DNA from 2 places in the Clostridium sp. ETTB3 genome. Region 2 is predicted to be linked to the other one. Evidence: a T-box and tRNA genes for the amino acid it is inferred to sense, from the RefSeq annotation. Region 2 holds a T-box; the other holds one or more tRNA genes.
The links. A T-box is a leader RNA that pairs with one kind of tRNA and senses whether it is charged. The one in region 2 lies ahead of ACUN06_RS00800 (glycine--tRNA ligase), so its partner is inferred to be a tRNA-Gly.
Positions count from the first base shown of each region.

Region 1 (4,685 bases), 180 kb from region 2:
AAAATGGCATTGGGTATTTATATAAAGGATAAATCCTTAGCTCAGTCAAATTATAATGAACCAAACAATCCTTTATGGTTATCAACAAATAAACAAAATAGTAATACAGGTAATCCAGATTTTCCAGAAGACTCAGAAGAGCCAAGTTTAAGAACTGGAACAATTGAAGAGTTTATTGGAGATAATGTTAATGTGATAAACAAAGAGTTAGGTGTATTACCAGCTAAAGAAACTGGAAGTGATACACCAAAAGAAGCTAGTATAGGTTTTACAAGTAAACATGGTAAAAATTTTATTGGTGGAAGTGTTACAGGAAAATTTGAATTAATATTTAAATTTGAATAATTCATTAAAAGTATGGGGGTGTCGCATTAATAATAAATATTACAATATATTGTTGTTGATTTTTATTTTTTTAAATAATATTAAACAATATATTGTATATAAAAGTTTTAGTGCGACAGCCACATCTTTTTTTTATGGGAAATTATAAAAATTTGAATTTGTAAAGCTAGTTATATCAATTGATTTAAAGCTAACAAAAGATTACTTTGTGCAATTAGATATGGATATTTGAATAAAACAAGTTATAATTGCGTACAAAATATAATATAAAAATAAAAAAATTAAAAAAATTGTTGACAAGGTTAGTATTATAGAATATAATGATAATTGTTCAAGAGGTTAGTTATTCAGAAATAACTAAAATGAAATATGCGGGTATCGTATATCGGTAATACTCCAGCCTTCCAAGCTGGAAAGGTGGGTTCGATTCCCACTACCCGCTCCATATTGATAAGAAACCCAATTATTAAAAAGTTAATTAGAAATAGTTAACTTTTTTTATTTTATATGAAAAAGGAGTTGTACACTAATTTTTAGCAAAACAACTCCGTATAATTATTATAAAACTTCAACCAATAAATCTAATGCTAATTCTTCTAGAGTATCTATATTATATTTCACACAACCCATTAGAGTAAAAATTATATCATCACGTTTATAGCCTTCCTTATATCTTTTTAAATTTTTTAGTAATCTTTTTAAGGAATTATTATGAACTCCTAAGATTTGAGAAATTTCTTTTGGTGAATAATATTCCTTTTTTAAAGTATTGTACAATTTATTTTGCATCTCAATTTTATATTGAAGATCAACAAATTGATTTTGATGTGGACCATTTTTACCACGATGATGAAAAGCACAAAGATGCTTATAATTAAGTTCAATATCAAAACCACCTTCACTTCTATGAACTATATGATGAACATCAGCTTTATCTCCACATATTTCACAATTGTACAATAGATTGCCCCCTTTTAATTCTTTAGAATTATATAAATATCTACTTATATTATATTCTAAATAAAGTAAAATATCAAATTTACATTTTATAAAAACGTTTTCTAGTTGATTAGAACTACCATTAAGTGGTATATTATAAATGTAATATTAAATATACTGATGAATAAATATAAGTTATGCAGTACCATTAAGTGGTGTATTATAAATATAATATATTATATTTAACATTGTTAAGGAAGGTGATAGTATGAGACAAAATTATAATTCTTTTGAGTATTGGAAAAACTTTATTATGGAAAATAGGACCATAAGAGGTCATATGTTTATGAAAAATTTGCCTACTGATAAAAGTGTTTATATGCATACTTTGATTTTTTCTAAATATGGTGGATTAAATAGTATATGGGCATATTTCCCTAATATTAAAGTATTTATTGGATATATACAATATTCTTTTTTACAAGAAGCATTTTATACTTGGATAAATTGTAAGTATGGTCCTATTTCATACGTTCCAATAAAGCCAGTAGAGGAAATAATAAATGATGGTGAAAGTTCTGAAAAAATTACAAGAGAAGAAGCAGATAAAATGAGAAAAAATGTTTCTGATTTAAAGAGATTTTGGGATTTTCCAAATGATAAAGCTATAAGAGAAGTAAAAAAATTTTTAAGAGAATTTAATAGGACGTGGTATGGTGATAGTAGGGAATTTCTTTATATAAAAATGTTTGAAACTTCAGAGGAGCTTGGAAAATTTGTTTTAGAATCAAGCTATATGTCAAGTGGACAAGAAGAAATTAATAAGAAAACTGATAAAGAACTTAAAACATGGTTAGATATATGTAAAAATGCAACAACTGATAGAAAATCAGGGGAGCTTTTTAGAAACGTATTACAAAAAAATCTTACTGAGGTTATATAAAATATTGACAATATAATTTTTATTAAGTATAATTATATTGTCAAGTATGCGGGTATCGTATATCGGTAATACTCCAGCCTTCCAAGCTGGAAAGGTGGGTTCGATTCCCACTACCCGCTCCATTTATGCGCTATTAGCTCAGTTGGTAGAGCACCTGACTCTTAATCAGGGTGTCCCGGGTTCGATCCCCTGATGGCGCACCAAGAAGAAGTAATTTTTATTACTTCTTTTTTTATATCTAAGAAATTATAAAAAATTTTAAGAATAAATTACATATAAAAAGTGGTAAGTTATAAGAATTAAGTTAATAGCTTACCACTTTTAATTTTTAATTCGTTAAGTTTATTGATTATAATTAATGTTATAAAACTTAATTTTTATTTTGAATTAAACAAATAGCTTGTGAAGATATTCCAAGACCTTCTCCAGTAAAGCCAAGACCTTCTTCAGTTGTGGCTTTAACATTTATTTGATCAAGGGAAATGTTTAATGCATTAGCTATATTTTTTCTCATATCAGGTATATGAGGTGCCATTTTTGGTCTTTGAGCTATTATTGTTGCATCAATGTTTCCAATTATATAGTTATGTTGTTCTAAGAGCTTACCAACATGTTTTAGTAATTCAATACTTGAAATATCTTTATATTTTTCATCTGTATCAGGAAAGTGTTTTCCTATATCTCCTAAAGCAGAAGCTCCAAGAAGAGAATCCATTATAGCATGTAAAAGTACATCAGCATCAGAATGACCAAGTAATCCTAATTCATATGGAATTTTAACTCCGCCTAAAATTAAATCTCTATTTTCTACTAATTTATGTACGTCATATCCCATTCCTATTTTCATCAAATCACCTCATTAAAATATAGTTATTAATTTTATTGCAAAGCAATAATAATATTAAAGATTTAAATGTATTATATATATTTTAACATAAGATTTTATTTCAAAATAATAATGGGATAATAAAAATTAATAATTTGATGTTTTTCTGTTTGTGTATATAGATTGATTTTTATTTTTATTAGATGTAAATCTAAATGGAAAAATTTTTATCAATCTTGAGTAAAGTTTATATAAAAATAAATGAGGCTTAGAATTAATTTTTTTCCTTTTAAATGTAAAATCAATATAAATAATATTATCCTTATTATATTTCATAAAAAACTCCCCCCATATACTTTACATTAAAATATATTAATGTTTTTAGTCCTTATGTTATAATATATGTAGAAAAAATTATATATGTACAAATTTAGAGAAATAAAGATAAAATTTAATTAAGGGGTTGATTTATTGGATAAGTTTAGAAGGTTTATAGGTATATTGCTTATACTTATAGGGGTTAGTATAATAGGTACAGTAGTTTATAAGAAAATGGTTACTTCTAATAAGCAAAATGAAGTGTTAGAGAGTTTTGAAAATCAGTTAAAAGAAGATAATACAAATAATGAAAGTCATGAGGATGTAAATTTAGATTCAATAAATGGATATACTCCTATAGCAATAATGGAAATTCCATCAATTAGATTAAAGCAGCCTGTTGTCGAAGGGGTAACTGAAGATGTAATAAAGTATTTTTTAGGTAAGTTTCCAGAATCAGCAATGCCAGGAGAGGTTGGAAATTTTTCAGTTGCAGGACATAGAGTTTCTGATTTTACAGATGCTTTTATAAATTTATATAAGGTTAAGCCTGGAGATAAGGTAATTGTAACTACTAAAAGTGGAAAATATACATATGAAGTTGATGAAAGTTTTATTGTAGAACCAGAGCAAGTAGAAGTTTTAGACACTGCAGATTATGAAAAAATTACATTGATAACATGTACTATTGGATCAAAGAGAAGGGTTATAGTAACAGGAAGACTTATTGATAAAAGTGAGAAATGATAACTAGGGGGAATAAATGGATAAATTTCAAAGCGGTAAGTATAAATTTTCATCAGTAAAGCCTTTATTTTTAATTGGTAATTATGTAATAGGAGAAAGAGGCAAAGAAATTAATATCTTAGTAGATGAATTAATAAAATATAAGGTTCTTATAAAAGATTTAATTTCAAGAGAAGTAAGTTATTCTCAAAGAAATGAGTTGGTAACTATATCAATGTATATAGCAGCTAATTTTGAGCTATATGATAGTTTTATAAATAATATTGAAATACCATTTAGTAAGTTACAGATGTTTACAAGAGTTAATAAGAAGTTTCTTGAGAAATATAGGGATTATATAATTGTTTATACATTAATTTTTGGAAATGATAAATATAAAAATATTCAAGATTACTTACAAATGGTTGAAACTAGTGTTGATGATAGTAAGAATAGTGATGTAAAAGATATAGTAGAATATGAAGCTGGATTAACTGTTAATGGTATTGTTGTATGGAAAAATAAAAAAGATGCAATTCTTCTTACAGCTTTAGGTGAATTTAAAAAGGTTAAATTAAATGAAGATGT
Region 1 covers NZ_CP199832.1:345,025-349,709, forward strand. The annotation lists gene ACUN06_RS01645 (immunoglobulin-like domain-containing protein) at 1-345, shown strand, start outside; tRNA gene ACUN06_RS01650 (tRNA-Gly) at 717-790, shown strand; gene ACUN06_RS01655 (HNH endonuclease signature motif containing protein) at 904-1,305, opposite strand; gene ACUN06_RS01660 (hypothetical protein) at 1,553-2,227, shown strand; tRNA gene ACUN06_RS01665 (tRNA-Gly) at 2,276-2,349, shown strand; tRNA gene ACUN06_RS01670 (tRNA-Lys) at 2,355-2,430, shown strand; gene ispF (2-C-methyl-D-erythritol 2,4-cyclodiphosphate synthase) at 2,598-3,074, opposite strand; gene ACUN06_RS01680 (hypothetical protein) at 3,201-3,389, opposite strand; gene ACUN06_RS01685 (class D sortase) at 3,525-4,118, shown strand; gene ACUN06_RS01690 (anti-sigma-I factor RsgI family protein) at 4,135-4,685, shown strand, end outside.
Region 1: it has a tRNA-Gly gene. The T-box ahead of ACUN06_RS00800 (glycine--tRNA ligase) is inferred to sense a tRNA for this amino acid. The anticodon was not compared.

Region 2 (4,685 bases):
AAGGACAGGATGTTTTGCCTATTACAGCAAAAGAAAAAATTGATATGTGTTTAAGACATTATGAGTTAGCTATAAAATATGATGGTGAATTTAAAGCTGTAAGAGAAATGAGAAAACATACTTCTTGGTATCTAAAAGGATTACCTAAAAGTAGTGAATTAAGAAATATAGTAAATACCTTATCAACAAATGAGGAAGTATTTAATATATTAAAAGAATATAGAAATGAATTAAGTAATATTTCTTATTAAATTATAAGAAGGAAAATAGTTAGTTATTTTATTGACAGATGAAATAGCCTGATTTATAATATTTAAAATGATTTTAAGATTAATAAGCTTATTAGATTTTAAGAGTTAAAATAGAGTAAAGCTTTGAAGGGGAGAAAGATTATGAGTCAAACAAAAAAGAATATAATGACTTACGAAGGTATTAAAAAACTTGAAGAAGAATTAGAATATTTAAAGACTGTTAGAAGAAAAGAAATTACTGAAAAAATAAAAGTAGCTTTAGGGTATGGAGATTTAAGTGAAAACTCTGAATATGATGAAGCTAAAAACGATCAAGCTTTTAATGAAGGTAGAATAATTCAGTTAGAAAATATGTTAAAAAATGCTGTTGTTGTTGATGAAAGTGAAATACCAACAGATAAGGTTTCAGTAGGATCAATAGTAAAGGTTATGGACTATGAATTTGATGAAGAAGTTGAATATGCAATAGTTGGTTCAGCTGAAGCAGATCCTATGAACTTTAAAATATCAAATGAATCACCAGTAGGTAGTGCATTATTAGGAAAAAAAGTTGGAGATGTAGTGGAAGTTACAGTTCCAAGTGGAGTAAGTAAGTTTGAAATCTTAGAAATAAGAAGAGGCTAATTGGAGGTATAGTGAATGTCAACTGAAGAAATGAATATACAAGAACTAGAGTCTCAATTTAATGAGCAAGAAAGATTAAGAAGAGAAAAACTAGTTCAATTACAAGAAGCAGGAAAAGATCCTTTTGACGTATATAAGGTTAATAGAACTCATAGTTCACAACAGGTTAAGGATAACTTTGAAGAATTAGAAGGCAAGGATGTTACAGTTGCAGGAAGAATTATGTCTAAGAGAGGACAAGGAAAAGTTGTTTTCTCTGATATATACGATAGAGATGGAAGAATTCAATTATTTATAAAGATTGATGAAGTTGGAGAAGAAGCATTAAAGCAATATAAAACTAATGACCTAGGAGATTGGGTGGCTTGTACTGGAGAAGTTTTTAAAACTAAAACAGGTGAAATATCTATTAAAGCTAAAGAAATAGAATTAATATGTAAATCATTAAAGCCACTTCCAGAAAAATGGCATGGATTAAAAGATCCAGATTTAAGATATAGACAAAGAGAAGTAGATATAATAACTAATCCAGAAGTTAAGGATACTTTTATTAAGAGAAGTCAAATAATTAAAGGTATAAGAGAATTCTTAGATAATAGAGGATTCTTAGAAGTTGAAACACCAATGCTTGCAACAATAGCTGGTGGAGCTTCTGCTAGACCATTTATAACTCATCACAATACTTTAGATTTAGATATGTTCTTAAGAATAGCTCCAGAGTTATACTTAAAGAGATGTATTGTTGCTGGATTTGAAAAAGTTTATGAATTAGGAAGAACTTTCAGAAATGAAGGTATGTCAGTAAGACATAATCCAGAATTTACTATGATTGAATTATATCAAGCTTTTGCTGATTATAATGATATGATGGAATTAACTGAAAATATGATTGCAGAAGTATGTAAGAAGGTTAATGGAACTACTAAGGTTACTTACCAAGGTACTGAAATTGACTTTATGCCACCATGGAGAAGAATAACTATGGTTGATGCTGTTAAGGAATATGCTGGAGTTGACTTTGCTACAATAAACTCTGATGAAGAAGCTCAAGCTATTGCAAAGGAAAAACATTTAGAATTCCCTAAACCATTAAATACTGTAACAAAAGGTGAAGTATTAAATATGCTATATGAAGAATTCTGTGAAGAGCATATGATACAACCAACTTTCATTATAGATTATCCAGTAGAAATTTCACCTCTTACAAAGAAAAAGAGAGGAAATGAAATGTTCACCGAAAGATTTGAAGGATTTGTATTTGGTAGAGAGTTATGTAATGCATATTCTGAATTAAATGATCCTATCGTTCAAAGAGAAAGATTTGCTCAGCAAGAAAAAGAAAGAGAACTTGGTGATGACGAAGCTTATATGATTGATGAAGAGTTTATGAGTGCATTAGAAACTGGTATGCCACCAACAGGTGGATTAGGAATAGGAATAGATAGATTAATAATGTTCTTAACTGATTCAGCATCAATAAGAGATGTAATACTATTCCCAACAATGAAACCAATAAATCAATAATATAAAAAAACCACCATTGGGTGGTTTTTTTATATTATTAGGGAATTTAAAGACCTATTTAAAACTATAAAATTGTTTTATGGCAGAATAAAAGTGAAATTTAAAATAAAAAATAAAAAATTTTAAAAAAAGTGTTGCATTTTATATAAAAGCTGATATAATAAATTATGCAATGACATTCCGCGATAGCTCAATGGTGGAGCACTCGGCTGTTAACCGATAGGCTGGAGGTTCGAGTCCTCTTCGCGGAGCCACTTTAAATTTCATTGCTGCAATAATATTCCGCGATAGCTCAATGGTGGAGCACTCGGCTGTTAACCGATAGGCTGGAGGTTCGAGTCCTCTTCGCGGAGCCACTTTAAATTTAATTGTTGCAAATAATATTCCGCGATAGCTCAATGGTGGAGCACTCGGCTGTTAACCGATAGGCTGGAGGTTCGAGTCCTCTTCGCGGAGCCATTTTTATTTTAAGAGTTTTGTAAGAGCAGATGATGTCTGTTGATACAAAGCTCTTTTGTTTTATATAAAAGAATATATAATTTTTCTTGACATCTATAAGCTGTTTGATAAAATTAATATATAATTTAATAAAACACGATGAAAAAGAGGAGTAATTTTAATATTTTTTTTAGAGAGATGATGGCTGGTGAAAATCATTAAAAAGTTAAAATGAAGGGCGCTTTTGAGTGTAATTTGCAAAGTTGAGCTTTAGCTAAGAAGGGTGGAACCGCGGAATTAATTTTCGTCCCTTTGTGGTTATAAGGCTTTTTTTATTATAAAAAATAAATTTTGTTAATTTAATTTGACAGGAATGTCAAAAGGTTATCACAATGATGGAGGTAGTGAAATGGCAGTAGAAAAAACTATGGATAAAATCGTTGCTTTATGTAAAAGTAGAGGATTTATATTCCCAGGATCAGAAATTTACGGAGGACTTGCAAACTCATGGGATTACGGTCCATTAGGTGTTGAATTTAAAAACAACGTAAAAAAGGCTTGGTGGAAAAAATTCGTTCAAGAAAGTCCTTATAATGTTGGAGTTGATTGTGCTATATTAATGAATCCAGAAGTTTGGGTTGCATCAGGGCACGTTGGTGGTTTCTCAGATCCATTAATGGATTGTAAGGAATGTAAATCAAGATTTAGAGCAGATAAATTAGTTGAAGATCATATGACTGAAAGTGGAGTTGAAGTGGCAACAGCTGATGGATGGACTAATGAAGAGTTAATGGAATACATAACTAAAAACAATATTGTTTGTCCTAAGTGTGGAAAGATGAATTATACAGATATAAGAAAGTTTAATTTAATGTTTAAAACTTTCCAAGGTATAACTGAAGATTCTGCCAATACAGTATATTTAAGACCAGAAACTGCTCAAGGTATATTCGTTAACTTTAAATCAGTTCAAAGAACTTCAAGAAAGAAAGTTCCTTTTGGTATAGCTCAAATAGGTAAGTCTTTCAGAAATGAAATTACACCAGGAAACTTTACATTTAGAACAAGAGAATTTGAACAAATGGAATTAGAATTCTTCTGTAAGCCAGGAACAGATTTAGAATGGTTTGGATATTGGAAGGATTACTGCTGGAACTTCTTATTAAACTTAGGAGTAAATGCAGATTCTTTAAGAATGAGAGATCATGGTGAAGAAGAATTATCATTTTACTCAAATGCAACATCTGATATAGAATATTTATTCCCATTTGGATGGGGAGAACTTTGGGGAATAGCTGATAGAACAGACTATGACTTAAAGAAACATGCAGAGCATTCTGGAACTGATATGTCATATTTAGATCCAACAACTAATGAAAAATATATACCATATTGTATAGAACCATCATTAGGGGCTGATAGAGTTGCTTTAGCATTTTTAGTAGATGCTTATGATGAAGAAGAATTAGAAGGTGGAGATGTAAGAACAGTTATGCATTTACATCCAGCATTAGCTCCATATAAAGCAGCTGTATTACCATTATCTAAGAAGTTATCAGATAAAGCTGATGAAGTATATTCAATGTTAGCTAAAAACTTCAATGTTGAATATGATGAAACAGGAAGTATTGGTAAGAGATATAGAAGACAAGATGAAATAGGAACTCCATTCTGTATTACAGTTGATTTTGAAACTGAAAATGATGGATGTGTTACTATAAGACATAGAGATTCTATGACTCAAGAAAGAGTTGAAATTAGTAAATTAACAGACTTTATTGCTAAGAGTTTAGAGTTTTAATTAATAAGCAGTAAGAAATGATTATTAATAATTATTTCTTACTGCCT
Region 2 covers NZ_CP199832.1:164,988-169,672, forward strand. The annotation lists gene dusB (tRNA dihydrouridine synthase DusB) at 1-251, shown strand, start outside; gene greA (transcription elongation factor GreA) at 393-875, shown strand; gene lysS (lysine--tRNA ligase) at 891-2,399, shown strand; tRNA gene ACUN06_RS00785 (tRNA-Asn) at 2,579-2,653, shown strand; tRNA gene ACUN06_RS00790 (tRNA-Asn) at 2,681-2,755, shown strand; tRNA gene ACUN06_RS00795 (tRNA-Asn) at 2,784-2,858, shown strand; T-box leader at 2,988-3,152, shown strand; gene ACUN06_RS00800 (glycine--tRNA ligase) at 3,247-4,638, shown strand.